4 regions of the Kitasatospora sp. NBC_01302 genome follow, and region 1 is predicted to be linked to each of the others. Evidence: riboswitches for the same ligand, from Rfam matches in the RefSeq annotation. Region 1 holds a riboswitch; each other region holds the start of a gene.
What was found. Region 1 has a riboswitch for cyclic di-AMP ahead of OG294_RS22050 (M23 family metallopeptidase). Riboswitches for the same ligand answer to the same signal wherever they lie in the genome.
Positions count from the first base shown of each region.

Region 2: it holds a riboswitch for cyclic di-AMP, as region 1 does, so the genes downstream of both, OG294_RS08760 (glycoside hydrolase family 16 protein) here and OG294_RS22050 (M23 family metallopeptidase) in region 1, are expected to answer to the same signal.
Region 3: it holds a riboswitch for cyclic di-AMP, as region 1 does, so the genes downstream of both, OG294_RS23725 (LysM peptidoglycan-binding domain-containing protein) here and OG294_RS22050 (M23 family metallopeptidase) in region 1, are expected to answer to the same signal.
Region 4: it holds a riboswitch for cyclic di-AMP, as region 1 does, so the genes downstream of both, OG294_RS06115 (LysM peptidoglycan-binding domain-containing protein) here and OG294_RS22050 (M23 family metallopeptidase) in region 1, are expected to answer to the same signal.

Region 1 is NZ_CP108404.1:5,069,281-5,076,100, forward strand. It holds gene OG294_RS22005 (glycoside hydrolase family 65 protein) at 1-127, shown strand, start outside; gene OG294_RS22010 (helix-turn-helix domain-containing protein) at 257-877, shown strand; gene OG294_RS22015 (DUF6126 family protein) at 959-1,120, shown strand; gene OG294_RS22020 (carboxymuconolactone decarboxylase family protein) at 1,185-1,664, shown strand; gene OG294_RS22025 (MgtC/SapB family protein) at 1,753-2,484, shown strand; gene OG294_RS22030 (hypothetical protein) at 2,555-2,794, opposite strand; gene OG294_RS22035 (TetR-like C-terminal domain-containing protein) at 3,031-3,606, opposite strand; gene OG294_RS22040 (alpha/beta fold hydrolase) at 3,606-4,457, opposite strand; gene OG294_RS22045 (YiaA/YiaB family inner membrane protein) at 4,571-4,861, opposite strand; cyclic di-AMP (ydaO/yuaA leader) riboswitch at 5,058-5,233, shown strand; gene OG294_RS22050 (M23 family metallopeptidase) at 5,245-6,249, shown strand; gene OG294_RS22055 (hypothetical protein) at 6,333-6,820, opposite strand, start outside.
Region 2 is NZ_CP108404.1:2,157,976-2,164,795, reverse strand. It holds gene OG294_RS08795 (SDR family NAD(P)-dependent oxidoreductase) at 1-537, opposite strand, end outside; gene OG294_RS08790 (TetR family transcriptional regulator) at 677-1,336, shown strand; gene OG294_RS08785 (MoaF-related domain-containing protein) at 1,535-1,870, opposite strand; gene OG294_RS08780 (DUF1059 domain-containing protein) at 2,060-2,254, shown strand; gene OG294_RS08775 (class I SAM-dependent methyltransferase) at 2,382-3,440, shown strand; gene OG294_RS08770 (helix-turn-helix transcriptional regulator) at 3,558-4,286, shown strand; gene OG294_RS08765 (ribonuclease domain-containing protein) at 4,376-4,768, opposite strand; cyclic di-AMP (ydaO/yuaA leader) riboswitch at 5,072-5,203, shown strand; gene OG294_RS08760 (glycoside hydrolase family 16 protein) at 5,207-6,406, shown strand; gene OG294_RS08755 (MFS transporter) at 6,403-6,820, opposite strand, start outside.
Region 3 is NZ_CP108404.1:5,445,855-5,452,674, reverse strand. It holds gene eno (phosphopyruvate hydratase) at 1-464, opposite strand, end outside; gene OG294_RS23725 (LysM peptidoglycan-binding domain-containing protein) at 670-1,566, opposite strand; cyclic di-AMP (ydaO/yuaA leader) riboswitch at 1,572-1,720, opposite strand; gene OG294_RS23720 (cytochrome P450 family protein) at 1,949-3,205, opposite strand; gene OG294_RS23715 (hypothetical protein) at 3,354-3,788, shown strand; gene OG294_RS23710 (MazG family protein) at 3,796-4,803, opposite strand; gene OG294_RS23705 (hypothetical protein) at 4,870-5,541, opposite strand; gene OG294_RS23700 (serine/threonine-protein kinase) at 5,696-6,820, opposite strand, start outside.
Region 4 is NZ_CP108404.1:1,356,522-1,363,341, reverse strand. It holds gene OG294_RS06125 (nSTAND1 domain-containing NTPase) at 1-138, opposite strand, end outside; gene OG294_RS06120 (MarR family winged helix-turn-helix transcriptional regulator) at 320-742, shown strand; gene OG294_RS06115 (LysM peptidoglycan-binding domain-containing protein) at 1,123-1,929, opposite strand; cyclic di-AMP (ydaO/yuaA leader) riboswitch at 1,935-2,060, opposite strand; gene OG294_RS06110 (serine hydrolase domain-containing protein) at 2,392-3,840, opposite strand; gene OG294_RS06105 (SAM-dependent methyltransferase) at 4,100-4,870, shown strand; gene OG294_RS06100 (carbohydrate kinase family protein) at 4,878-5,798, opposite strand; gene OG294_RS06095 (pseudouridine synthase) at 5,903-6,820, shown strand, end outside.

The DNA.
Region 1 (6,820 bases):
CGGGAAGCCGGTCAGCGGCGAGCGGCCGGTCCAGCCGCCCGGGCGCGAGCCGGCCCGCCGGACCTCCCAGGCCGGCCCGCAGATCGGGGCCGTGCTGTCCGGAGCGGAGCACCTGGCCGCGGAGTAGCCGGACGGGAACGGCCGGGCGACAACGGACGAGCCGCCGCCCCGACTTCGGTCGGGGCGGCGGCTCGGCGTTTTTTGCCTCTGAGGCACATTTGTTGCCTCTGCGGCACAGCAGGTGTGGACTGGTCCCATGACCACCGAACCGCAGGGCGAGCCGGCCCCGGACGAGGGCGAACTGCCCGGACTCGGTGCCCGCCTGCGCGAGCACCGGTTGGCCGGTCGCCTCACCCTGGAGGCCGCTGCCGCCCGGGCCGGGCTCTCCCCAGCGTATCTGTCCCGGCTGGAGACCGGCCGCCGCCAGCCCTCGCTGCCGGTGCTGCTCTCGCTGGCCCGGCTCTACGGTGCCACCGTGGCCGGTCTGCTGGGCGAGCAGACCGCCGCCGCCGACCCCGTGGTGCGCGGCGGCGAGATCGCCCCGGGCCGCGCCGGCGGCTGGGGCTACCGGCGGGCCGGCGTGGCGGGCCTGGCGATGCAGGCGCTGCGGGTGCACATCCCGCCGGGCCTGCAGGACGCGGTGGTCCGGGTGCATGCCGGCGAGGAGTGGCTGCACGTGATCCAGGGCCGGCTGCGGCTGACCCTCGGGCAGACCGGCTACGTCCTGGAGCCCGGCGACAGCGCCCAGTTCGACTCGCTCACCCCGCACCAGCTCGCCGCGGAGGGCAGCGAGGGCGTGGAACTGCTCTTCGTCCACACCCTGGTGCAGAGCCCGGCCAGCGAGCTGTGCCTGCCGGTCCCGACCCGGCCGCACTGACCGCCCGGCCGCACTGACCGCCCGCCTGCACCGAGGCAGACCCCGACACCCCCGGCACGTTTCGGACAAGGAGTTCGACCGATGGCCATCCAGCAGCCCCGCCCCCACTACGCCCCGACCACCGACGGCGGCAAGCGCACCGACCGCCGGGTGCTGATCCGCGTCTGCATCTACCTGGCCGCCGCACACGGCTTCGCGGCCTTCCTCTACCTGCTCTTCTGGCTCGGCGCGCACCGCGGCTGAGTGGTGCTCAAAGCACCCGTGTCGCAGGCCTGTTCACCGCCCGGGAGTCCCTAGGGTGGTTCGCATGACTACCGCGCTCCACCAGCAGACCGTTCCGGCTCCCGCCCCGCGCCTGGCCTTCCCCCAGGCCGCCGGCGGCGTCTACCAGGCCATGCTCCAGCTCACCGGCGCCGCGCACACCGGACTTGACCCAGCGCTGGCCGAACTGGTCAAGATCCGCGCCTCGTTGATCAACGGCTGCGCGTTCTGCATCGACATGCACACCACCGACGCCCGCAAGGCCGGCGAGGAGGAGCACCGCATCTACGCGCTGGCCGCGTGGCGGGAGACCCCGTACTACACCGCCCGCGAGCGGGCCGCGCTGGCGCTGACCGAGGCGGTCACCCTGCTGACCGAGGGCCACGTGCCGGACGCGGTCTACCAGGAGGCCGCCGCGCAGTTCGACGAGGCCGAGCTGGCCCAGCTGATCTCGGTCATCGCCACCATCAACGCGTGGAACCGGATCGCGGTCAGCACCCGGATGAGCCCGGCCCCCAAGGGCTGACCACCGGCGACGGCCGGCCACCGGCTGTTCGCCCGGGCGGCGGTGCGGGGTCCCCCACCCGTACCGCCGCGCGTCGTAGAGTGCGGCCGTGGCCGCCACCCTGAGCACCCTGGACTTCGTCACCCGGCTCGCCGTCGGCGTCGGCTGCGGCGCGCTGATCGGGGTGGAGCGTCAGTGGCGGGCCCGGATGGCGGGCCTGCGCACCAACGCGCTGGTCGCCGCGGGGGCCACCCTCTTCGTGCTGTACAGCGCCTCGGTGCTGGACCCCGGCTCCACCACCCGGGTCGCCTCCTACGTGGTCTCCGGCATCGGCTTCCTCGGCGGCGGGGTGATCCTGCGCGACGGCGCCAGCGTGCGCGGCCTGAACACCGCGGCCACGCTCTGGTGTTCGGCGGCGGTCGGGGTGCTGGCGGCCTCCGGGAACCTGCTCTTCGCGCTGCTGGGCACCCTCGGGGTGCTGGCGGTCCACCTGACCCTGCGCCCGGCGGGCCGGCTGCTCGACCGGGTGCCGCAGGACGACCCGGACGTCGAGGGCGTACGGGCCAGCATCCACCTGCTCTGCGACCGCAAGTCGGAGACGCAGCTGCGCGCGCTGCTGCTGCAGGCCATGACCACGGCCGGGCTGACCCCCACCGGGCTGCGCGCCCGGCGCGAGGACGAGCACACCACCAAGCTGCGCGCCACGGTCGCGGTCGCCGGGGATCCGGCCCGCGCGATGGAGCAGTTGATCACCCGGATGTCGCTGGAGCCGGGCGTGCGCGATCTGTACTGGCACCTCACCGAGGAACGCCAGGATCCCGAGCCCGAGGCGCTCGCCTGAGCGCCGGGCGGCCGGGCGGCTGGGCGGCCGGGCGGGCCGGGCCGCTGCCCGTATGGACGACCGGGGGCCGCTACTGCCCGTCCGACTCCCCGTAGCCGGGCTGCGGCCGGGCCGGCACGCTGCTCATCGAGCGCACGCCGCACACGATCGCCAGGCCCCGGCGCATCGCGGCCAGGCGGGTCAGGCCGGCCGAGCGGACGCTCGCCGGGCGACCGGAGGGACGCGGGGGCACGGCGGCGGTGCGCTGGGCGGGGAACGCGGCGGGGGAGCTCCCGAGGGCCGCGCGGTGGGCGGTGGTCGGCTGCGTCATGGGCCCTCGTCCTTCGCGGGTGAGCCGCGAGCGGACTCGCGGGTGGTACGCCTCGGCTTGCTGCTACCCGGGCGGGGCTCAGTCTGACCTTCGTTCGGCGACGAATCGGTCTCGATCCCTGTCCGAATGCGTACCGGCTGGGACTTTAGTCCCTTTTCCCTAGTGCTATCCGATCAGTCCATAGTCTGACCAGAGGTTCAGCGACAGGGTTGACCAGAGTTTGACCAGCCGTTGCCTCAGGCCCCGTCCGGCCAGGACCGCAGCCCGCTGGTCAGCAGCCCGATCAGCCGCTGCTGGGTCACCCCCAGGTCCTCGCGCAGCTGGAAGGCGCCGGCGATGGTCAGCGAGGCGAAGCCGTGCGCGAGGGCGCGCACGGTGCGGGTCGCGTGCACCGCCTCGGACTCCGCGATTCCGTAGTCCTCCAGCACCCGGAAGATCGCGCCGACCAGCGCGGTGGCCGCGTCGATCAGCTCCGGGTCGGTGCCGGAGGGGCTCTGCGGCAGGGCGGCGTAGCGGTGCGGGTACTCGATCGCGTAGCCGTGGTACGCCCGCAGCAGCGCGTCGACCGCCGCATCCCCGCGCAGCCCCTCGGTCGCCTGCCGGAGCCGGGCCGCCAGGTCGGCGGTGACCCTGATCGCGACCAGCCGGCGCAGCCCGCCCAGGCCGCCGGGCACGTGCTTGTAGAGCGAGGGGGCGGCGACCTTGGCCCGCAGTGCGACGCCCGCCAGGGTCAGGGCCTCGGGGCCCTGGTCGTCGATCAGGCCGAGCGCGTGGTCGACGACGAGGTCGGGGGTCAGTCCGGCGCGGGGCATCAGGCAACCTCGGTGAAGAAGGGGAGCAGGGCGGCGGCGGTGGCCTCGGGGTGGTCCGTCATCGAGTAGTGCCCGGCGCCGTCGATCATCACCTTACGGGCCTTGAGCGCCGCCGCCTGGCGGTCCGCCACCAGCTCCGGATCGGTGAAGTCGGGGTCCTTGGCGCCCATCACGACCAGGGCCGGGCAGCGCACGCCCTCGGTCCAGCCGACCGGCGCGGAGTTGCCCCGGACGTAGCCGCGGGTGGTCCGCTTGCGGCCGGGGGTGCGCGCCGCCCGCACCTGGCGGGCGATGTACTCGCCGTGGTCGGCGGGCTTGGTGGTGGGGAAGGCGACCTTGTCGAGGTAGAAGCCCCAGAACTTCGGGAAGGCGATCACCGCGCTGCCCATCACGTGGACCAGCGCCCGCTTCAGCGCCCCGGCCTCGGGCTGCTCGACGAAGGCGTTCAGCAGGACGATCCCGGCCACCTTCTCGGGGGCGGTGGTGGCGGCCTTGAGCACGGTGGCGCCGGTGTAGGAGTGGCCGACCAGGACGGCCCGCTCGATGCCCAGGTGGTCCAGCAGCGCGACGACGTCCCCGGCGATCGCGGCGGGGGAGTAGTCGTCCCAGGCGGACGAGGACTCGCCGAGGCCGCGCAGGTCCATGGTGATCACGCGCTGCCCCGCGGCGAGCAGCAGCGGGCGCAGGTGGCGGAAGCTGGCGCGCGGCTCCAGCATGCCGGGCAGCAGCACCACCGGGGTGCTGTCCTCGCCGGAGGTGCCGCGGCTGTCGGCGCCGAGCGTGTCGTCGAAGGCGATGGTGCCGCCGGGGAGCTGGAGGAACTGGGTCTGCGGGGCGGTGGTGGCGTTCATGGCGGCCTCCTGGCCTGGCGAACGGTGGGTGCCGGCGGCTTGCCGACACCCACAAAGCTATGGCTAATAGCCATAGCCGTCAACCCCTTCCGCACAGCTGCGCCGGGCAGGCCCTACAGCCCCTCGGCCCGGAACGGATCGTGCTCGGCGAGCAGCTTCTCCAGCCGGGCCTGGTCGACCCGGGTGACGATCTCGCCGGCCTCCTGGCGGTCCCGGACCACCTTGGCGAGGGTGAACGCGGAGGTCAGTGCGTAGAGCAGGCCGAGCGCGAGGAAAGCCCGCATCCAGGAGCTGATGGGCAGGTAGGCGATACCCACCGCGAGGCCGCCGGCGGAGAGGGCGAAGGAGAGGATCGCCTGCACGTAATAAGCGGACGTGGTCCGTGGTTGAACCGTGGAAGTCATACCTGAAGGATGGCCAACTGCCGTGCTGCGCACCTGAGTACGACTACTCAGATCGGGCCCGGGCGGTTCTCGGCATGACGGGAGCATGACGCCCGGGGAATGTGCCCGTTCGACCGGAGCGGCTTGGAATCGCGCGCTCCTGGGATTAACGTTTGATAACGCAGCGCGGTCGGCAACGCCGTACCCGAAACGGCACCGTGCGCCGTCGCCTAATCCACGGACCTGGCCTTCGGGTTGGGCCGGGAGCCGGGGAACCACCGTTCCTTGGGGTGAATCGGATCGTCCTGGGCCGTTGCGGTCCAGGTCGGACCGTAGGAGACCTTCCTGCTCCGAACCCGTCAGCTAACCCGGTAGGCGCGAGGGAAGGAAAGGAGCGCGCCCCCGTGGCGTTGTCGCACTCCCCGGAGAGCCACACGGAATCGGGCACCACCGGCCTGCTCGACCACCCCGACGCGACGGCGGACACCGCCCGGCCCAAGGTGCCCCGCCAGGCGCGCGCCGGTGCCAACTCCGCCGGCCTCCGGCTGGGCAGTGCCCCCACGGTCGTCACCGCGATGGCCGCCGCACTCGGCGCCACCGGCCTGTCGGCCACCGCCGCGGCTGCCGCCACCACCCCGGTGCCGGCGCCCGCCACCACGCTCACCGCTCCCGACCAGCAGGCCGCGGCTCAGTCCGACGGCGCCGCCGACCCCGGCCTCGCGCTCGCCGCCCGGATCCAGCAGCAGGCCGACCAGCGCACCGCCGCCGAGGAGGCCGCCCGGCTGGAGGCCGCCAACGAGGCCGCCGCCAAGCGCGCCGCCCAGGCCGAGGCCGCGGCGCAGGCCGAGGCCACCGCCCGCGCCCAGGCTGCCGCCCAGGCCGAGCAGGAGCACGCCGCCGCGCAGGCCGCCGCCGCCCGGTCCGCCGCGGAAGCCGCTGCCGCGCAGGCCGCTGCCGCGCAGGCCGCCGCCGCGCAGGCCGAGGCCGCGGCCGCCCCGGTCACCGCCCGCCTGCCGCTGGCCAAGTACACCGTGGCCCCGTCCGGTTCGCCCTGGGCCCAGCTGCGGACCGGCCTGGACTTCGCCGCCGCCGCCGGCACCCCGGTCGGCGCGGTCGCCGGCGGCACCGTCAGCTCGGCCGGCTGGTCCGGCGCCTACGGCTACCGGGTCGTCCAGACCCTGCCGGACGGCACCGAGCTCTGGTACTGCCACCTGGCCTCGATCGCGGTGACCGCGGGCGAGGTCGCCCCCGGCACGGTGCTCGGCACGGTCGGCGCGACCGGCGCCTCGCCGAGCCTGCTGCCGGGCGCGGCCCCGATCGGCCCGCGCCTGCACCTGGAGGTCCGCCCGGGCGGTGGCGCCCCGGTCGACCCGGCCGCCTGGCTGGCCGCCCACGGCGCCACCGTCTGACCGCGCCACCGCCCGGCCGCGGCACCGCCCGCGACCGCACCGGCAGCGGCACCCGGCCCCGCGACACCGCGGCGGCCGGGGTGCTACTGCTCCGGCGCCGCCTCGCCCGCCCAGAGCCCGATGTCCGGCAGGTCCACCAGCCCGCGCCGCACGATGTAGCCGTCCACCTCGGCCGCGCCCGGCTCCGGCGCGAGGTCCTGGTACTCCGTCAGCAGCAGCTCCGGCAGCCCGGGCACGGTCCACTCGCCGAGCAGCCGCAGCGCCTCGGCCTGCACGGCCGCCTCGAAGGCCGGGAAGTCGCCCGCGAGTTCGGCCGGCATCGGCAGGCCCAGCGCCGTGAGCCCGGCCAGGTTGCGGTAGCTGCGCTGCATCAGGCGGTTCTCCACCAGCAGCCGCGCCCCGTCGGTGGCCATCCCGATCGACAGCAGCACGCCCTCGGTCCAGCCCTCCTCGCCCTCGGGCTGCTCCAGCTCCGCGAGCGCGGCGAAGGCGGCGATCCGCTCGGGCTCGGCCAGCGCCCGGAAACCCTCCAGCCAGGCCCGGACCGCCGCCGGGTCGGCGGTGTCGACGC
Region 2 (6,820 bases), 2.9 Mb from region 1:
CCCCTGCTTGCTGTACTCCTGCGCGATCGCGTGGGTGAAGGACTGGATGCCGCCCTTGGTCGCGGCGTAGGCGGCCATGTACGGGTGGGCGAAGCTCGCCGAGGTGGAGCTGAAGTTGACCACCACGCCGGAGTCCGAGGCGAGCAGCGCGGGCAGCGCCTCGCGGGTCATCAGGAAGGTGCCGGTCAGGTTGACCTTCAGCAGGGTGTTCCAGAACTCCAGGCTGGTCTCGTGGGTGTGCGAGGAGCGCAGGATGCCGGCGGCGTTGACCAGCACGTCCAGGCCGCCCAGGGCCCGCACGGCGGCGGCCACCCCGGCACGGACCGACTCCTCCTCGGAGATGTCCAGGACGGCGGTGGTCAGCCGCTCGGCGGTGCCCTCGGCGGCGGCCCGCTCGGCGGTCTCGCGCAGGCCGGCCTCGTTGACGTCCACCGCGACGACGCGGGCGCCCTCGGCGAGCAGGCGGTGGGCGGTGGCCCGGCCGATGCCGGAGCCGGCGCCGGTGATCAGGACGCGACGGCCGGTGAAGCGCTGCATGGGGGTGCTCCGATCTCAGGGCTGTTCAGGTGCGGCGACCGCTGCCCGCGGCCACCCGAGTCACGGTACGCCGAGATGGCACATTGTGCCACTTCGTCATGGCATGCCATATGGGCCGGGTGTGGCGTAGCGTGGGGGCATGACCGACCGACCCGCCCCGACCGAGCAGGCAGCGCCGGCCGACCGGCCCTCGCTCACCGACCGCCGACGGGCCGCCACCCAGCTGGAGATCGCCACCACGGCCGCCGCCCTCTTCGCCGAGCGCGGCGCCGAGGCCACCAGCGCCGAGGAGATCGCGCGCGCCTCGGGCGTCGCGCTGCGCACCTTCTACCGGTACTTCCGGACCAAGGAGGAGGCCGTCGCCCCGCTGCTCGCGGCCGGCGGGCAGCGCTGGCTGGCATCGATCACCGCCGCGCCGGCGGGGCTCGCGGTGCCCGAGGTGCTGGAACGGGCGGCGGTGGAGGCGCTCACGCCGGCCGACGCGCGGGCCGCCGAGGCGCTGCGCTGGACGCGCGCGCTGCTCACCGATCCGGGACTGCGCCGGATCTGGCAGGCGGTGCACCAGGACTCCGAGGACGCGCTGGTCCCGATCCTGGCCGAACGCTGCGGCGCGGGTGTCGACCCGCTGGAGGTGCGGCTGGTGGCGGCGGCCGCCACCGCCGCGATCCGGGTCGCGCTGGAGAGCTGGGCGGCGGCCCCGGAGCCGGCCGAGGGCCCGGCTGCGCCGGGCCCGCTCGCCGCGCGCTGCCTGCGCGAGCTCACGGCGGGGCTGCGGCTCTTCGACGGCGCCACGGGCTGAGACGGCGCCACGGGCCGAGGTGGGGCGACGGGCTGACGCGGCGTCCGCCGAGGCGGTGTCAGGCAGGCCGCGTCAGGCGGGCCGCGGAACGCGCACCGAGCGCTGCCGGCAACGGCTCCGGACGCAACCGGCCCCGCCGGAGGAGTCCGGCGGGGCCAGGTCGGCTCGGGTGTCGCGGGTGTCGCGGGTGTCGCGGGGTCAGGCCAGCGGCTCCAGCGTGCCGGTGTGCAGCTCGCCGACCCGGCCGCCCTCGCCCTCGTAGGTCCAGAAGGCGCGCACCGTCATCGTCACCAGGTCCATCACATGGCTGACCGTCAGGCCGCTGCGCTCGGTCCAGCTGACGAAGTAGACGTCGGGGGCGACCAGTGCGACGTGCAGTGACACGTCCTCCCACTGGCCGGCCGACTCGCCGAGCCCCTCCCAGCGAAGCCGCGTGCCGTCGGCCGAGTAGGCGTTGCGGAAGGCGGCGCCGTTGTCGACCTGGAAGAGGTACGTCCGGCCGGCGAAGCCGGGCAGGGCAGCGGTCTCGGTCATGCTGGTGGAGGTCCTCGTCTGTGATCCGGGGAGCTTGGCCGGGGCATTGGTGCGCTCCCAAAGCTATCCGACCCGCGGCATGGAGGGACAATGGTTCCGCGACACGCCCCGTGCCACCGCCCGCCGGTCCTCCGGCCAGCGGGTGGCCGGCCGACGGGTGGGGCACCGTGGCTGGTCGGGAGGTCGATCATGCGCAAGGTTGTCGACTGCCGGGAGTACCCGAGCGAGATGAACTGCACCCTGGCCATCTCCGGCGAGGAGGAGGAGGTCGTGCGCGCCGCCGCCGAACACGCGGTCTCGGTCCACGGCCACCAGGACACCCAGGAGCTGCGCGACCAGATCCGCGCCACGCTCAAGGACGAACTGGTCCTCCAGCACACCTGACAGCAGAGCTGACAGCACACCTGACAACAACACCCTCACCCCGTCCCGGGCCGTACGGAGAATCCCGTATGGCCCGGGACGGGTGCGCTCTGCTGGAGTGAGGGGGAGTGCCGAGGAGGTGGCCGCGATGGCGGTCGACGAGGACAAGGTGATGGAGTTCCTGGGCCGAGTGGTGTCCGACGGCGCCGCCGCGATGGCCGGGCTGTGCACCTCGCTGGGCGACCGGCTGGGCCTGTACAGCGCGATGGCCGGCGCCGGACCGATGACCGTGGCCCAGCTGGCCGAGCGCACCGGCCTGCACGAGCGCTACCTGCGCGAGTGGCTGGCCGCGCAGGTGGCCGGCGAGTACGTGGAGTACGACCCGGCGACCGACGGCTACCTGCTGCCCGACGAGCACGCCGCCGTGCTGGCCGACCCCGGTGCGCCGACCTACGCGGCCGGCTTCTTCACCATGATGCAGGCGCTCTACGGCACCGAGGACGTGCTGATGGAGGCGTTTCGGACCGGGCGAGGGGTGGGCTGGGAGGAGCACGGCGACGCGCTCTTCGCCGGGACCGCCAAGTTCTTCCGCCCGGGCTACGCGGGCGCCCTGGTCCCCGAGTGGATCCCCGCGATGAACGGCACCGAGCGCAAGCTGGCCGCCGGCGCCGAGGTCGCCGACGTGGGCTGCGGCTACGGCTGGTCCACCATGCTGATGGCCAAGGCCTACCCGGCCTCGCACTTCCACGGCTTCGACTTCCACCGGCCCTCGATCGAGGCGGCCAACGAGCTGGCCAAGGAGCAGGGGCTGGCCGACCGGGTCAGCTTCGAGGTGGCCGGTGCCCAGGACTTCCCCGGGGACGGCTACGACCTGATCACCTTCTTCGACTGCCTGCACGACATGGGCGACCCCGGCAGCGCGCTGCACCACGCCGAGCAGTCGCTGGCCCCCGACGGCGCCTGCATGATCGTCGAACCGAACGTCTCGGCCGACGTCCGGGCGAACGCCAACCCGATCGGCCGCGCCGTGGTCTCCGCCTCGGTCGCCATCTGCCTGCCCTCCGCGCTGGCCCAGCACGGGCCGCAGGCGATGGGCAACCACGCCGGTGAGGACGCGATGCGCCACCTCGCCGACGACGCCGGCCTGCACCACTGGAAGCTGGCCGCCGAGAGCCCGCTCAACCGCGTCTACGCCGCCAGCCGGTAGCCGACCGGTCACCGTTGCTCCTCTCCCACATGATCGCCTCGTTGGGCGGGCGGTCCGCAGCCGGGCTTGTCGGGGCCCGGCTTGACCCGGCCTCCCCGGTGGGCGCACGCTCGATGCGTGACTCCGTCCGGGGAGGCCGGCTTGCGGCGGATCTGCGCCGTGATCGACCTGCTGATCGACGCCGTCGACGAGGAGACCCTGCTGCCGGCGCTGTTTCCGGTGCTGCTCCGCGCCGTGCCGGGGGACAGCCTCACCTGGTCCACCCGCACCCCCACCGGGCGCCATCCGGTCACCCTGCCGCAGGCGCTGTTCAGCCCGCAGACGCTGGCCGCGTTCTTCCGGTACGCCCCGGCGGACCCGCTCTTCGTGCACACCAACGGCGGCAGCGGCGTCCCGCTGCGCCGCAGCGACCTGCAGTCCCGGACCGAGTACCACCGGCTGGGCACCTACGGCGAGGCGCTGGGCCCGGCCGGTGCGGAGTACCAGCTGGCGATGGCCTTCCCGGCCGGCTGGACGAGCGCCGGGCGGCGCACCGTGGCGCTGATCGTCAACCGGTCCGGCAGCGACTTCCCGGACGCCGACCTGGCCTCGGCCACCCTGCTGCGGGCCCGGCTCACCCACGCCCTGGAGCGGCTGGCACCCCCGCCGCGGGCGCCGGCCGCCGACCTCACCGCGCGCGAGGCCGCCGTGCTGGACCTGCTCGCGGACGGCCTGACGGACCAGCAGATCGGCCGCCGTCTCGCGGTCTCCACCCGCACCGTGGACAAGCACCTGGAACACGCCTACGCCAAGCTGCGGGTGCACAGCCGGGTGGCCGCCGCGGCGGCCTGGCGCGGCACCGGCTGAGCCCCGGTCCCCGCGTGCTTGCGGGGACCGGGGCTCAACGGGGGCTCGACGGGCTCAGACCCGCTTCGGGGTCCGCTTCAGCGCCGGTTTCAGCAGCTGAAGTCGATCAGCGAGAACGACTCGTAGTGGTCGGAGGTGTAGTAGTCCGACCCGTCCTCGCCGGTGATGATTCTGCGCGTGCCGCGGGTGGGCGCACCCGGCGTGACGACCGTGTACTCCTGGTAGTAGCCGTTCGGCTCGCTGGGCAGCACGCCCTCGCGGTTCTGGAAGGTCTCGCCGTCCTCGGAGTACGGGAACGGGCCGCCCTGGGCGATCAGGTTCAGCGTGTCGTCCGCCTGGCTCGGCAGCGCCGACTGGCAGATCGAGCCGCTGACGTCCGCGTGGGCGTCGGCGGCGAAGACGGCGGTGGGGGCCAGGGTGAGCATGCTCACGGTGACCACGGAGGCGGCACGCGACTTCAACGCGCGTAGAAGAGTCTGCATGGCAAGCAGTCTGGGGGAGCGTCAGGAAGTCTGGGAAGGTGCTGGGAGCACGCCAAGAGACTTTTCATGTCCATGTAACTGGATGGCGGTCCAGGTGATGCGATGGCGTCGCTTTCGGTGCTGGTGTGACAGGTGTGACTCGCCTGACATTGATGATGATCATGTCATCTGCCTACCCTGCTGGCGCCCGCCACCCAGCGGCGGGCCCAGCCCCCGGGACCGCCGAGTCCTGCCTGCCGGTGGCCGGCCCCGGAGCACCGCACCAGGCAGGAGCGGGGGACCCAGGTAGTGCCAGCCGTGCCCCGCCCGCCTGCGCCCGCAGGCCCACCAGGCACGCCCGGCTAGGGGTGAAGCCGCCACCGGAATCCGTCGGTGGCCGGGCCATCTTGCGGCCCGAACCCGACAGCTCACCTCGTAGGCGTCGCAAGAGGACTCCCCGTGATACCCACCTCCACCCCGCTGCGCCTCGGCGTCGTCGTCGGAGCGCTCGGCCTGCTCGCGGTGCCCGTCGTCGGCCAGGCCGATGCCTGGGCCCGTACGTCCGGCACCGCCGTGCCCCAGGTCACCCAGGACCGGCTGGCCCCCGCCACGGCCACCGCCGGCGCCTCGACCACCGCCGCGCTCACCCTGCACGCCGCCTCCTGCTTCACCGCGAAGACGGTGGGGGTCGGGGTGCGCGACGCCGCCGGCAACAACCTGGACTTCCCCGGGAACCTCGGCAACCAGCAGATCTGCCCGAGCGGCCTCTCGCTGACCACCGGCGCGCGCAGCTTCCCGGCCGGTGCGTACCAGATCTTCGGCTTCTTCCAGGACCAGGCGGGTGCCTGGCACAACCTGACCACGCAGACCCTCACGGTCTCGGCGGCCGGCACCCCCACCTCCACCCCGGCCCCCGCCCCGACGCCCGCGCCTTCGCCGTCGCCGAGCACGCCGCCCGCCACCGGCGGCTCGCCGGTCGCCGGCAAGACGCTGACCTGGTCGGACGAGTTCAACGGCCCGCTGGACGCCACCAAGTGGAACGACAGCACCACCACCGCGTACAAGTACGGCACCCACAACCCGGACGACAACAAGCTCGACTGGCTCGACCCGTCCGACGTCTCGGTGGCGAACGGTGTGGCCACCTTCACCGCCCAGCCCTCCAGCCACACCCTGGAGAACGGCAAGCAGGCCTGGACCACCGGCCTGCTCACCACCGAGGGCACCCAGCAGGGCTTCAAGGTGAAGACCGGCGACTACGCCGAGGCCCGGGTGCAGATGCCCTCCGCGCCCGGCGCCTGGCCCGCGCTGTGGACCTGGGCGAACGGCGGCAGCGAGATCGACTCCTTCGAGTACCACCCGGACAACCCGAACCTGCTGGAGCTGACCAACCACGTCAACCCGGCGCACGACTACCTGACCGACGCCACCGACGTGAAGCCCGGCCAGTGGGTCACCATCGGCACCTACTACGGCGCCAACTCCGTCGACTGGTACGTGAACGGGGTCAAGGTCTACTCGGACAACACCGGCGTCGGGGCCAACTGGTCCGCCAACCTGATCCTCAACCTGTCGATCAGCGCCGGGCAGTACCACCCCGGCCCGAGCGGCTCCGCCCCGATCACCTTCGCGGCGGACTACGTGCGGGTCTACCGCTAGGCCTCGGCGCCGGCCTCCTGCCCCTGGACGGCGGAGAGCGGAGCGGCCAACTCCTCCAGGGAGAGCCGCTCCGCCCGGACGCCGATCGCCGCCTCCACCAGCCCGGCCGCCGCCATCAGCGAGGCGCCGATGCAGAAGGCGAGCGTGGTGTCGGCGGGCTTGCCGCTGTTCACCAGGCCGTTGAAGAGCAGCGGCCCGGTGATGCCGCCCAGCGCGGTGCCCACCGCGTAGAAGAACGCGATGCACAGCGCCCGCACCTCCAGCGGGAAGACCTCGCTCACCGTCAGGTAGGCGGCGCTCGCGCCGGCCGAGGCGAAGAACAGCACGCCCACCCAACAGGCCGTCATGGTGGTGGCGTTGAGCAGGCCCTGCTGGAAGAGCGCGGCCGTGCCGAAGAGCAGCACCCCCGACAGC
Region 3 (6,820 bases), 380 kb from region 1:
TGCGACCCACCGTTGAGGATGTTCATCATCGGGACCGGCAGCACGTGCGCGTTCGGGCCGCCCAGGTAGCGGAAGAGCGGCAGGTCGCTGGCCTCGGAGGCGGCGTGCGCGACGGCCAGCGAGACGCCGAGGATCGCGTTGGCGCCCAGCGAGGACTTGTCCGGGGTGGCGTCCAGGTCGAGCATCGCCTGGTCGATCAGCCGCTGCTCGGTGGCGTCGTAGCCGACCAGCTCCGGGCCGATCTGCTCGATCACGGCGAGGACGGCCTTCTCCACACCCTTGCCGAAGTAGCGGTTCTTGTCACCGTCGCGCAGCTCCAGCGCCTCGAACGCGCCGGTGGAGGCGCCGGACGGGACAGCGGCACGGCCGGTGCTGCCGTCGTCGAGGCCGACCTCGACCTCGACCGTGGGGTTGCCGCGCGAGTCGAGAATCTCACGGGCGACGACGACATCAATGGACGGCACGAGGCATCTCCTAGACGGAAGCGGTCCTGCGGACGTGGAACGGAGTCGTTACGACCAGAGCCTAACCGCACCGGCCGCCCGGGCCGTCCAGGCCTGGGTGCCGTCTCACGGTGTGGCTCGGCTACCCGCGAGTAGTTCACTCGAAAGCGCGCGGGGCGTCGCCGGGGCCACGTCCCGGGGCACCCCGCGCGCTTTCGTCGGCCCGTCAGCCGAAGTGCAGCTGCTGGCCCGGCATGATCAGGTTCGGATCGCCGCCCACCGTCGAGTGGTTGGCCTGGTACAGCTGCTGCCAGCCGCCGGTCAGGTGCTGGGCCCGGGCGATGGAGGAGAGGGTGTCGCCGGCCTGCACCGTGTAGCCGTGACCGGCCGGGGCGGCCTGCGCCGCAGCGGCGGGCGCGGCAGGAGCGGGGACCTGGACGGGGGTCTGGACCGGGGCCTGGGCGGGAGCCTGGGCAGGGGCGGCGTACTGGTTGTACACGCTCTGGTGGCTGGTCCAGTACCAGCCGCCGTCCTTCTGGTACCAGAACACCTTGCCGTCCGCGTCCCAGCCGGCCTTCCCCGGGAAGTTCGGCGCGGCCGACTGCTGAGGCTGCGTCTGCTGCTGGGGCTGGGCCTGCTGCTGGGGCTGCGGCTTCGACTGCCGGGTCGCCGACTGCTCCTGCGGCGCGCTCTGCTGCTGGGCCGCGCCCGAGTCGGCGCTCGCGTCGAGGGCGGCCGAGGCGCCGCCCTTGCTCAGCCCGGCCTTGACCGAGCAGACCGGCCAGGCGCCCGGGCCCTGGTCCGCCAGCACCCGCTCGGCGACCGAGATCTGCTGGGCCTTGCTGGCCTGGTTGGCCTGCGCGGCGTACTGGGTGCCGCCGTACGCGGCCCAGGTCGAGGAGGTGAACTGCAGGCCACCGTAGAAACCGTTGCCACTGTTGATCGACCAGTTGTTGGTGCTCTCGCAGTTGGCGACCTGGTCCCAGACCGAGACCGGGGCGGCGTGCGCGCTGGTCGCGGTGAGCAGCGGAACCGCGAGGCCGACGCCGGCCACGCCGGCCGCGGCGATCGCCTTCTCGGCCTGGGTACGACGGCGGTGCCGGCCATTGCCAGTGAGCAGCATGAAGCTATCCCTCTCCGCACGCCTGCGAGGTGAGCTGTCGGGTTCGGGCCCGTGAGGTTGGCCCGGCCGCTGACGCGGCTTCACCCCTAGCCGTGGGAGACGGCAGAAAATCCTGGGTCCCCCGCCCCTGCCCGGGTGTCGGTCGGTGTCCCGGGAGCGCGACGGGCAGGACTCGGCGTTCCGCACTCCGGGGTTCGCAGCAGCGAACTCCAGGGAGGGTAAGCAGATTGACGGACCGATCACAAGCTCATATCGCGTACATCACATGAAAATTACGGAGCGCGATCGATCGCCTACCAACTGGTCTTGTTTGTCCGGGTTGATGGTCATTCAGACCGCACCGGACAACGGACTTCGACACGCCGTCAGAGCTGCCGTTCCGTCACTTCGCGGCAGCTTCGGGCATGAACGAAACAGGGAGTTCGCGCAGGCCGCGCATGATCAGACCGCCACGCCACCGCAGTTCGGCGGGGTCCGCGGCGAGCCGGAGATCGGGCAACCGGGTCAGCAGGGTGGCGAGTGCAGCCTGGCCCTCAAGTCGGGCCAGCGGAGCGCCGATGCAGTAGTGGATGCCGTGCCCGAAGCCGAGGTGCGGGTTGTCCCGGCGGGCCAGGTCAAGGGTGTCGGGGCGCTCGAACCTGGCCGGGTCCCGGTCGGCCGCCGCGAGCACCACCAACACCGGGTCCCCCACCGGGATCCGCACCCCGCCGATGGTCAACGGCTCGGTGGCGAACCGCCAGGTGGCCAGCTCCACCGGGCCGTCGAAGCGCAGCAACTCCTCGACCCCGGTGGCCAGCAGCCCGCGCTCGCCGCGCGCGATGGACTCCTGCAGCCGGGCCCGCTGGAGCGGCTGGTTCATCAGTGAGTACAGGCCGTTGCCGATCAGATTGACCGTGGTCTCGAACCCCGCGAACAGCAGGATGAACGCCATCGCCGCGGCCTCGTTCTCGGTGAGGTGCTCACCGTGGTCGCTGGCCCGGATCAGACCGGAGATCAGGTCGTCCCCGGGGTCGGCCCGCTTGCGGTGGATCAGCTCGGCCAGGTAGGTGCGCATCCGCTTGACCGCGCGCGCCACGCCGCCGCGCGGGCCGCCGCCGTGGCGGATCATCATGCCGGCCCAGTCCCGGAAGTCGTCCTGGTCCTCGGCCGGCACGCCGAGCAGGTCGCAGATCGCGTAGATCGGCAGCGGGAAGGCGAACTCGTGGATCAGGTCGGCCGAGCCGCGGGCCGCGAAGCCGTCGATCAACCGGTCCGTCAGCTGCTGCACCCGGGGCTCGAACTCGGCCACCCTGCGCGGGGTGAAGGCCTTGGAGACCAGGCGGCGCAGCCGGGTGTGGTCGGGCGGGTCGATGTTCAGCAGGTGCGTCATCAGGTCGGCCTGACGCTCCCCCGGGATCCCCACCCGTCCCGTGCGGTGCGCCTGCTCGCTGTGGTGCGCCGGGTTCTTGGAGAGCCGGGCGTCGGCCAGCGCCTGCCGGGCGTCCGCATAACGGGTGACCAGCCAGGCGTCAACCCCGCTCGGCAAGGTGGTGCGGTGCACCGGCGCGTGTTCCCGCAGCCAGGCGTACGCCGGGTAGGGGTCGGCCGCGAACTCCCAGGTGAAGAGGGTGGGCGGGGGCGAATCAGGCTGGTCGGACATGTTCTGACCGTATCCGGTCGCCGCCAGGAGTGAGTCTGGTCACCTGGCGGGTAATCCCTGTTGCGGAGGGTCAGCTGGAGCCTACGATCCTCCGATACGTGGTTGGCGGGCGACGCAGTGCGGCGGTGCCCCCAGGGAGGAGCAGGCCATGCGGGTAGCCGGGGCAGTGGTGGTTATCGCGGTACTCGACGGCGGCGACGGCGACGGGCCGGCCCGTCGGTTCGCCGCGGCGGGCGCCGCCGGCCTGCTGATCGCCGACCCCCGGGTCGGCGTCGCCGAGGACCTGGCCACCGCCCTGGACCGGATCGGCTGCCCGGTGGTCGGCGTCAGCTCCGACATCCACCAGCCGAGCGACATCGCCGCGCTGGTCGACACCGCCGAGAAGCACCTGGGCCCGATCGACCTGTTCTGCGTGGCCGGCCCGGACGGCGAGAAGATCGTCACGATGGCCGAGCTGCCCGGCCGCCTCCACCGCCTCGCCGAGCTGCTCGACCCGCTGAGCGAGGCGATCGGCGAGGCCCTCGGGACGGCGCTCGGCGAGGCCGTCCCGGCCCAGCGGCAGGCCGAGGGCGTCCGCCCGTAGGCAGGCCCTAGGCCGGCAGCCCCTCGGCGGCCCGCACCGCCTCCCGGTAGGCGCGCGCGGCCGCCCGCAGCGCCGCGTCCGGGTCCACCTTCGCGTCGTGGGCCCGCTGCACCACGGCCAGCAGCAGTGCGCCCGCCGACTCCTCGGTCAGCTCGGCCGGCAGCGCGTACGGGGCGTCGGGCACGCCGGTGAAACCGGCCCGGCGCACCCGCGAGACCAGCTTGGCCGCGTACGCCAGGGCCGGCAGGCCCGCCGGCACGCCGTCCAGGACCGACTCCCGGTCCTGCTTCTCGGCGGCCTTGAGCGCCTCCCAGTTGGCCTCCACCTGGTCGGTGGTGGCCGCGTCCGAGTCGCCGAAGACGTGCGGGTGGCGGTAGACCAGCTTGTCGACGATCGCCCCGGCCACCTCGTCGATGGAGAACGGGTCCTCGGCGTGCTCCTCGGCGATCCGGGCGTGGAAGAAGACCTGGAGCAGCACGTCGCCGAGCTCCTCGCGCAGGGTCGCGCGGTCGTCCTGCTCGATCGCCTCGACCAGCTCGTACGCCTCCTCCACCAGGTACTTCACCAGCGAGGCGTGGGTCTGCTCGGCGTCCCAGGGGCAGCCGCCGGGCGAGCGCAGCCGGTCCATCACGGCGACCAGGTCGAGCAGCCGGGCACCGGGCAGGTCGTAGGAGCCCGGCAGCAGCTCGATCTCGGGCGCCTGCCCGGCCTGCTCGACCGCGATCCTGGCCAGCGCGTCGGTCAGCCCCGGGTCGCCGTCCTGGCTGCCCAGGAAGAGCACCGGCGCCCGCCCGGTGAGCAGCCTGGCCAGGGCCGGCGCGCTGTCGCGCGCCACCAGCTCCACGGTCACCCCGGCCTGGGCCAGCGCGGGCAGCTGGGGGTGCGCCGGGTCGGCGGCCAGCACCAGCGGCGCGGCCTGCAGCGCCGACCAGGCGGGCCAGCTGAGCAGGCCGGGGGCGACCCGGTGGGTCGTGGTGAGCAGGGTCAGCTTCGGGGCGTCGATCACGGTGTCCACACCCCCGAACCTACCGCCCGGAGCGGGCCGGCGGGGTGGGCGCGGGGAGTGGTCCGGACGGGGTGGTCAGGAGGCGGCGCCGGACTGGGGCAGCCAGTCCTCGGTGGGGCTGTCCAGCACCGACTGCTGGACGTCCCAGCTGCCGTAGCGCGGGTTGACCGTCACCTTCAGCTCGCTCGCCGCCTCGGCCAGCAGCTGATGGATCGTCTTGTTGCCGTCGGTGGTGCCCAGTTGCTGCCCGCTCTGGGCCACCAGCTTCTGCAGGCCGATCTGCTCGCGGTAGAAGCCGTCGATCTCCCCCGCCGGCACCGCGTGCTTGAGCAGCAGCATCTGCTCCAGCCCCGTCTCGCCGCCCCAGGCCTGCGCCTGGTCGGCCCGGAGCTGGGCCACCTCGGTGTCGCTCACGGACAGCTGGTGCTGGGCCAGCGCGTAGTCGACCACGTCGCCGAAGACCATCCCGGAGACCGTCGCCCCCACCAGGCCGGCCTGCTCCTGGTACTGGCCGCTGGGCAGCTCGGCGGCCTGCGCACGGAACTCGGCCACCCGCGCCTCGACCGCGGCCTCGGTGATCCGGTCCCGGCCCACCACCGCGGCGGCCCCCGGATGCGGTGACTGCGCACCGCAGGCGCTGAGCAGCACTGCCGCCAGCACCACCCCGGCCGCGGGCACCAGGCGGTGTCCGCGGCGGACGGGAACGCGGCGAGCGGCAAAGCGGTGGACGGAGCTGCTGCGGATCACGCGGGGCCTCCCGGGCGGGGCTGCGGCGACGTCTGACTCCTGACGGGACACGACAATAGAGAGCCCGCCCGCCCGTTGCCCAGATGTTGCACCGAACGAGTGAGCTCGAACAGCTCATCTGACTGATCATCACATCCGCTGGGGCGGTGGCCGATCAGAGCCGGTTCGGGTGCCAGGCCGACGCCTGCGGCGGGTAGGACGGCCAGCTGCCGGTGCGCGGGTCCAGTGGCGGCGGCGCGGCGGGCGCGGGCTGCCAGGCCGACGGCGGCACGGCCTGCGGCGGCTGCGGTCCGGTGCGGCGGTGGCGCCCCAGCTGCTCCAGGTGCTGCCGCAGCCGGAGCACCTCCGGGTGGTGCGGGCCCAGCAGCGGCTCGCGGTCGAAGAGCAGCGCGAGCAGCCACTCCCAGGCGCCTTCGGTCTCCCCCGAGCCCGCCAGCAGCAGCCCGATCCGCTCCCGCAGGTCGAAGCAGCGCGACGGGTCGGTGTCCTGGCCCTGCTCCAGGCGCACGGTGTGGTCGGCCAGCAGCGCCCGGTACTCCGCCAACGCCTCGGGTCCCCGCCCCAGTTGTTCCAGACAGGCGGCGGCCTTGCGACGGTGGTCCAGCGCCTGCGGGGCCCGCGGCCCGCCCTCGGCCGCCGCACCGGCCGCCAGCAGCTGGTACTCGGGCAGCGCGGCCCGGTACTGACCCTCCTGGAGCAGGGTGCGCGCGTAGATCGTGCGCAGGGTGCGGACCAGCGGCGCACCGTCGCCGTGCGCGGCCCGGGCGAGCGGGAGCAGCCGTCCGGCGAGGTCGATCACCTCGGCGTAGCGGTGGGCGGCGAGCAGGTCGGAGACCCGGCCGCAGGCGGCGGCGAGCTCGGTCTGACCGGTGAGGCGGACGGCGGTGGAACCGGCGGGCGGCGCCGGCGGGAGGGCGCCCGCGCCGCCGGGCCCGCCCGGCAGCGGCTGGTTCGGGTGGCGGAACGGCCCGGTCGGATCCGGCACCGGCCCGTACGCCGGACGCGGCCCGCCCGCGTCGCCCGGCAGCAGCGGACGCAGTCGCTGGAAGACGGCCTGCGCGTCGCGCGGGCGGTCGGCCGGCGGCTTGGCCAGCAGCTCCAGCACCAGCGCCTCCAGCTCCGCCGGCACCTCGGGCCGCAGCCGCCGCAGCGGCACCGGCGCCTCGTCCACCTGGCGGCGCAGCACGCCGAGCGCGGTCGGCGCCCGGAACGGCTCCTCGCCCGCCAGCATCTCGTGGAGCAGGCAGCCCAGCGCGTACAGGTCGCTGCGCGCGTCCAC
Region 4 (6,820 bases), 3.7 Mb from region 1:
CTCGGCACCGAAGCACTCGTCCCGGGAGCGGGCGGCAGTCGGAGGATGGGCAGTCGGCCGGCCGTGAGCGGGCGCGGCGCCGGGCGCTTGGTCGGCAGTGGCCCGGGGAGCCCCGTCCGCCGGTGGAATCAGGTCCATGCGCACCCCGCGACGCCAGCCAGGCCGCGCTTGGCGACTTCTCGGATCTGTCGTCGACAGGTTACCGGCTGTGACCAGCCCGTCTGGCATGCTGTGATCTCGATCGGCGCGGGTCCAGTGGCGGCGCCAGTGGCACATATGTTGTAATACGCAACCACCATGGGAGAGGAAGAGGTCACGCGTGTCGGGTCGAGACGAGTCGATCGAGATCATCCAGCGCGAGCTGACCGCCTTCGCCCGGCGGGCCCGGCACAAGGCCTCGCAGCTGCACCCGGGGCTCTCCCTGGTGACGTACAGCATCCTCGACCTGATGAACGAGCGCGGTGGCTGCCGGGCGGCCGACCTGGCCGCGTACTTCATGCTCGACAAGTCGACCGTGAGCCGGCAGGTCGGCGCTCTGGAGAAGCTGGGGCTGCTCAGCCGCGAGGTGGATCCGGAGGATCACCGCGGGCAGATCCTGCGCCCCAGCGAGCAGGGGATGGCGCTGCTGCGGCACGCGTACGAGATGCGCCGGGAGTCGTTCACCGAGCGGTTCACGGAGTGGACCGACGAGGACGTCGCGCGGCTGGCGGGCTATCTGGTGCGGTACGGCGCGGCGGACTGACGCCGGATCGCACGGCGGGCCGGCGCCCGGCAGCTGACGAGCGGGGCGCAGCCCGTCGCTGCGACAGCGCGCCAACAGCCCGGCACACCAACAGCCCGGCACACAAAAGGCCCGGCACACCAACAGCCCGGCACACAAAAGGCCCGGCACACCAACAGCCCGGCACACAAAAGGCCCGGCACACCAACAGCCCGGCACACAAAAGGCCCGGCACACCAACAGCCCGGCACGCCGAAGGCCCAGCGAGCCAAGAGCCAGGCGCGCCAAAGCCGTCGGCCGGCCACAGGTGGGAAACCCGTGGCCGGCCGACGGCTGCGGACGATCCGCCGAGCGCTACCGCCCGATGGGGGCGGGCCGGCGGCCGTTGATCACCGGGGTGATCAGTACGCCTGGTGGGCCTGCCAGAAGACCCAGGCCTGGTTCGGGCTGCCGTAGGTCTGGTTCATGTACTGCAGCGCCCACTTGATCTGGGTGGCGGGGTTGGTCGCCCAGTCCGAGCCGGCCGAGGCCATCTTGTTGCCGGGCAGGGCCTGCGGCAGGCCGTAGGCACCGGAGCTCGGGTTGGTGGCGGTGACGTTCCAGCCGCTCTCGTGGGTGATGATCTGGTCGAACGACGCCAGCTGGTCGGCCGGGACGATCGAGGCGGCGAGCGCCTGCAGCGAGGCGACGCTGGCGTTGGCGCTCAGCGCCGGGGTGGCCGGAGCGGCCGCGGCAGCCGGAGCGGCGGGGGCAGCCGGAGCCGGGGCGGCGGCCGGAGCCTGGGCCGGGGCGGGGGTCTGCGCCGGGGCCTGGGCCTGGGCGTCGCCGAGCGCGAGGTGCTGGCCGGGGTAGATCACGTCCGGACCGTTGACGAGCACCGACTTGTTCAGGTCGTAGAGCTTCTGCCAGCCGCCCTGCACGTTGTGGCTGGTGGCGATCTTGGACAGCCAGTCGCCGTCCTGCACGGTGTAGCCGGCGGGCGCCTGGGCGACCGGGGCGGCGGCCTGGGAGGCGGCGGCCGGAGCGGCGGCGGCCGCCTGGTGCTGTGCGGCGTGGCCGTGCGAACCGGAGTGGATCGGCGTGGCGCTGGCGCCACCGGCGGTGATCATGGGCAGACCGGCGCCGGCGCCGACGATGACGGCGGTGGCGATCGCGCGCTTGATGGCGGCGCGGCTGGGCAGGCTGGGGCGACCGTTGACGGACAGCATGAAAAGCGTTTCCTCTCCCACGCCTGCGAGGTGAGCTGTCGGATTCGGGCTGGAGTTGCCCGGCCGCGCAATGCGCGGCTTCACCCCAAGCCCCGCCCGGAGCCGTGCTCCAGGTGGGGCGACTTACCTTGGGTCCCCCGCCCCTGCCGTGGTGCTTCAGTGCACAGTGCCCGTTCCATCCGGCGGCAGGATTCGGCGTTCCGGGGAGCGGGGTTCGTGTGGAGACGAACGGCATGCACCGTAGACAGGTCGAAGGTCCCATCTCAAGCCAGGAGGCGCTGTCGCAGGGCAATGTGAGGTGTCTCATGCCGAAGCTGGAGGGGCGATAACGATTCGCATCGTTATCGCCCCGTGATATGAATTTCCGTCAGCCAGCGCCACGTCAGCCAGCGCCACGTCAGCCAGTCAGCCAGTCAGCCCGCCAGCGCCGCGTCAGCCGACGCCGAGCCCGCCAGCGCCGCGTCAGCCCGCGTGCCACCCCTGCGGGTCGACGTCGCCGGGCACCACCGCGGCCGGCTGGTAGGCGCCGCGGGTCAGCACGAAGCCCGCCACGTCGAGGTGGCTGACCGAGCCGTCCTCGGCGCGCACCACGCGCAGCGGCTCGCCCGCGTAGTAGCCGTCGAGCCCGACCCAGCTGCCGTCCGGCTCGGGCAGGAAGCGGGAGGTGCGGGCGGGGCCGCTCAGCGCGGTGAGCTCCAGGGCCCGGTCCGCCCGCAGGTGCAGGGCCAGCGCGGTGGGTCCCCAGTACCAGGGGCCGGTCAGCGCGAGCAGGTCGGGATCGGCGTCGGTGAACGGGCGCCAGGCGGTGGGCAGCAGCGGTTCGCGCTCGGCGACGATCCGGATCAGGTCGGGGGCCACGGTCCCGAGCCCGGAGCCGGCGGTGACATTGGTGAGGGTGATCGCCGCCACGTCGTCCTCGGGGCTGAACCACAGGCCGGCCAGGAAGCCGGGCATCGAGCCGCCGTGGCCGACCAGCAGCCGCCCGTCCTGCCGGGACAGCTGCAGGCCCAGTCCGAAGCAGGAGGTCCAGTCGTCACGGTCCGGGCCGGCGGCGGGGCGGCGCATCTCGGCCAGCGTGGCGGGGGCCAGGACCTTCTCCGCGCCGCCCGGGAGCGTGCCGGCCAGGAAGGAGGCCCAGCGGGCGAGGTCGGCGGCGGTGGACCAGAGCTGCCCGGCCGGCGCCATCAGGCCGGTGTCGGTGAGCGGCTCGGGGAGCATCACGTCCGCCCACGGGTGCACGGCGAACCCGCCCGCGTGCGGGGCCTGCGGCAGCAGCGTGGTGCGGGTCAGGCCGAGCGGATCGAGCACCTCCTGGCGCAGCACCTCGCCCCACGGCAGCCGGCGCACCTTGGCCACCAGCGCGCCGAGCAGCGCGTAGCCGGGGTTGGAGTAGTGGTGGCGCTCGCCGGCCGGGTGGCGGAACGGCTGCTCCTCCAGCAGGTTGCCCAGCTCCGGGCGGTGCGAGCCGTCGGTCCGCTCCCACCACGGGCCCGGCGTCTCGGCGGCCAGCCCGGCCGTGTGGCTGAGCAGTTCGCGGATCGTGGCCCGCCCGGCCGAGGTGCCCGGCAGGTGCTGCTCCAGCGGATCGGCCAGGTCGAGCAGGCCCTCGTCGCGCAGGCGCAGCACCAGCACCGCGGCGAAGGACTTGGTGATCGAGCCGATCCGGTACTGCGTGTTCTCGTCCGGCGCGTGGCCCTCGATCATGCTCCGGCCACCGCTCCAGACCCGGTGGCCGCCGCGCGCCACCAGGCCGACCAGCGAGGGCGTCCGGCCCTGTGCCTGTCCGACGGCGAGGCGGTGCAGCAGGGCCCGGCGCGTCTCGGGCAGCAGCTCGTCCGCGGCCACGGCAGGGATGGGCAACTCGTCGGCCCGTGCCTGGTTGATCGGCAACTCGCCCGACTGGTAGGTCATCTGATCTCACATTCGCAGCTGGGGGGCTGGAGAAGGTCGAACCGCTCGACCCTACCGGCGCCCGCCCCGCATGGCTCGGCAATAAGCGGGTCCGCCGGCGGGCGGGGCGGGCTCCCTTCGAGCGTCCCCGGCAACGACGCCCGGGAACCCCCGCCGACCAGCCCGGATTCTGCGGCCCGCTATGCTGCCCCCGGCCGCGCGACCACGGGCCGCAGGAACAGAGGGGGAGACGGTGCACCAGTCCGGACACGACAGCGACATGACGCGGCTTCAGACGGACCGCCCGCACCCCGCGCGCATCTACGACTACTGGCTCGGCGGCAAGGACAACTTCCCGCCGGACCGTCAGGCGGCCGAGCACGCGATCAGCGCCTCGGCGGACATACCCGCGGCGGCCCGCGAGAACCGGGCCTTCCTGCGGCGGGCGGTGCGGCTGGCAGCCGAGGCCGGCATCCGGCAGTTCATCGACATCGGCGCCGGCCTGCCCTCGCCCGGCAACGTGCACGAGGTGGTGCAGACCGTCGCCCCCGACGCCCGGGTGGTGTACGTCGACAACGACCCGATCGTGCTCACCCACGGGCGCGCGCTGCTGGCCGACAACCGCAGCACCACGGTGCTGACCGGGGACGTCCGGGAGCTGGACGAGCTCTTCGAACGCCCGGAGCTGCGCACCCTGGTGGACTTCTCGCAGCCGGTGGCCGTGCTGCTGCTGGCGCTGCTGCACTTCGTCAGCGACGAGCAGGCGCGGCACGCGGTGGACCAGGTGCGCGAGCGGGTGGCGCCGGGCAGCTACCTGCTGCTCTCGCACAGCACCCACGAGGGCAATCCCGAGCGCGCCGCCGAGGTGGCCAAGACCTGGGACAAGACCGCCTCGGGCATCCGGCTGCGCGGTCGCGAGGAGGTGACCGGGCTCTTCGACGGCTGGGAGCTGCTGGAGCCCGGTGTCGAATTCGTGCCGCTCTGGCGCCCGGACGCCGCCACCGAGGCCACCACCCGCTGGATGTACGCGGGGGTCGGCCGCAAGGCCTGACCGGTGCTCAGGACAGCGCCGCGGCCAGCTCACGGTGGTCGGGCGGATTGGCCCCGGCGCGGGAGACCGTGACGGCCGCCGCCGCACCGGCGTGCCGCAGCACGGCGGCCAGCGTCGCCCCGGTGAGGCTGCGCAGCGAAGCGCGGGCGGCGGCGCCGAGCAGGGCGCGGGCGGCGAGCGCGTCCAGGGTCGCGGACATGAAGGAGTCGCCGGCACCGACCGTGTCCACCACCTCGGCCGCCGTGGCCGGCCCCTCGGCCCGCGCGTCGCGGGTGACGGCGAGGGCGCCCGCGCCGCCCCTGGTCACCAGCACCAGGGCCGGGCCGAGGGTGAGCCAGTGCGCGGCGGCCTGCTCGGGGGAGCGGTCCGGGTAGAGCCAGTGGAGGTCCTCGTCGCTGGCCTTGACCAGGTCGCTGAGCGCCACGCAGCGCTCCACCCGGGCGCGCACCTCGGTGGGCGAGGCGAGCAGGGCCGGGCGGATGTTCGGGTCGTAGCTGACCGTCGCGCCCGCGCGCAGCTCGGCCACCAGGGCGGCGGTGGCCTCGGCGCCGGGTGCGAGCAGCGCGGCGAGCGAGCCGAAGTGCACGTGCGGGGCCGTGACGGCCAGGGCCGTGGGGGCGAGCGACCAGTGGATGTCGAAGGTGTAGTCGGCCCGCCCCCGGTCGTCCAGCGTGACGATCGCGCTCGGGGTGGCGGCCGGCGGCCGTCCGTCGGTGAGCAGCTCGACGCCGGCCGAGCGCAGGTGGGCGGTGATCAGCTCGCCGAGCCCGTCGGTGCCCAGCTGGGTGAGCAGCGCGGTGGGGTGCCCGAGCCGGCCCAGGCCGTAGGCGACGTTGGCCGGGCTGCCGCCGGGGTGTGTGACATCGGGCCGGCCGGGGGTGCGGACGATGTCCGCGACGCACTCACCGATGACGAGGAAGTCGGTCATCCTGCTCAGGCTCCCGGGCTGGTCGTGACGGGGGTACCCATCTTCGCGGGCCGGCGGGCGGCGCGGAACACCCGGGGGTCGCGGCGGGCCGTAGGCTTGCCGGAATGAGACGCAGGACGAAGCCGGTGCCCGCCCCCCTGCCGCAGCGGAACGGCGTGGACCCGGTCCGGGTGCGGCTGCCGGCCGAGGGCCGCTGGGCGACGGTGGCCGAGTACCTGGCGCACCGGTTGCCGGACGAGGTGGCGGACCGGCTGGCGCAGATGCTGCGGGCCGGTGAGATCGTCGGGGCGGACGGACCGGTCGGCCCCGACAGCCGCTACCTCCCCGGCACCAGCGTCTGGTTCCACCGTGACCTGCCGCCCGAGGTGCCGGTGCCCTTCGAGCTGGAGGTGATCCATCGCGACGAGCACCTGGTGGTGGTCGACAAGCCGCACTTCCTGGCCACCACGCCGCGCGGCAGCCACGTGGTGCAGACGGCGCTCTCCCGGCTGCGCCACGAGCTCGACCTGCCCGAGCTCAGCCCCGCGCACCGGCTGGACCGGCTGACGGCCGGCCTCGTCATGTTCGTCGCCGATCCGCGGGCCCGCGGCGCCTACCAGACGCTCTTCCGGGACCGCCTGGTGACCAAGGAGTACGAGGCCGTCGCCCGCCACGACCCGCGGGTGGCGCTGCCCCGCACGGTGCGCAGCCGGATCGTCAAGGAGCGCGGGGTGATCGCGGCCCGCGAGGAGGACGGACCGGTGAACGCCGAGAGCCGGATCGAGCTGATCGAGCACCGCGGCGGCCTGGCCCGCTACCGGCTGACCCCGCTGACCGGCCGGACCCACCAGCTGCGGCTGCACATGAGCGGGCTCGGCCTGCCGATCCTCGGCGATCCGGTCTACCCCGAGGTGCTGCCCGAGGCGGCGCCGGACGACTTTCGCAGGCCGCTGCAACTGCTCGCGGCCACGCTGGCGTTCACCGATCCGCTGACCGGACGGCCGGTGCTGCTCCGCTCGCGCCGGCGGCTGGCGGCCTGGGCG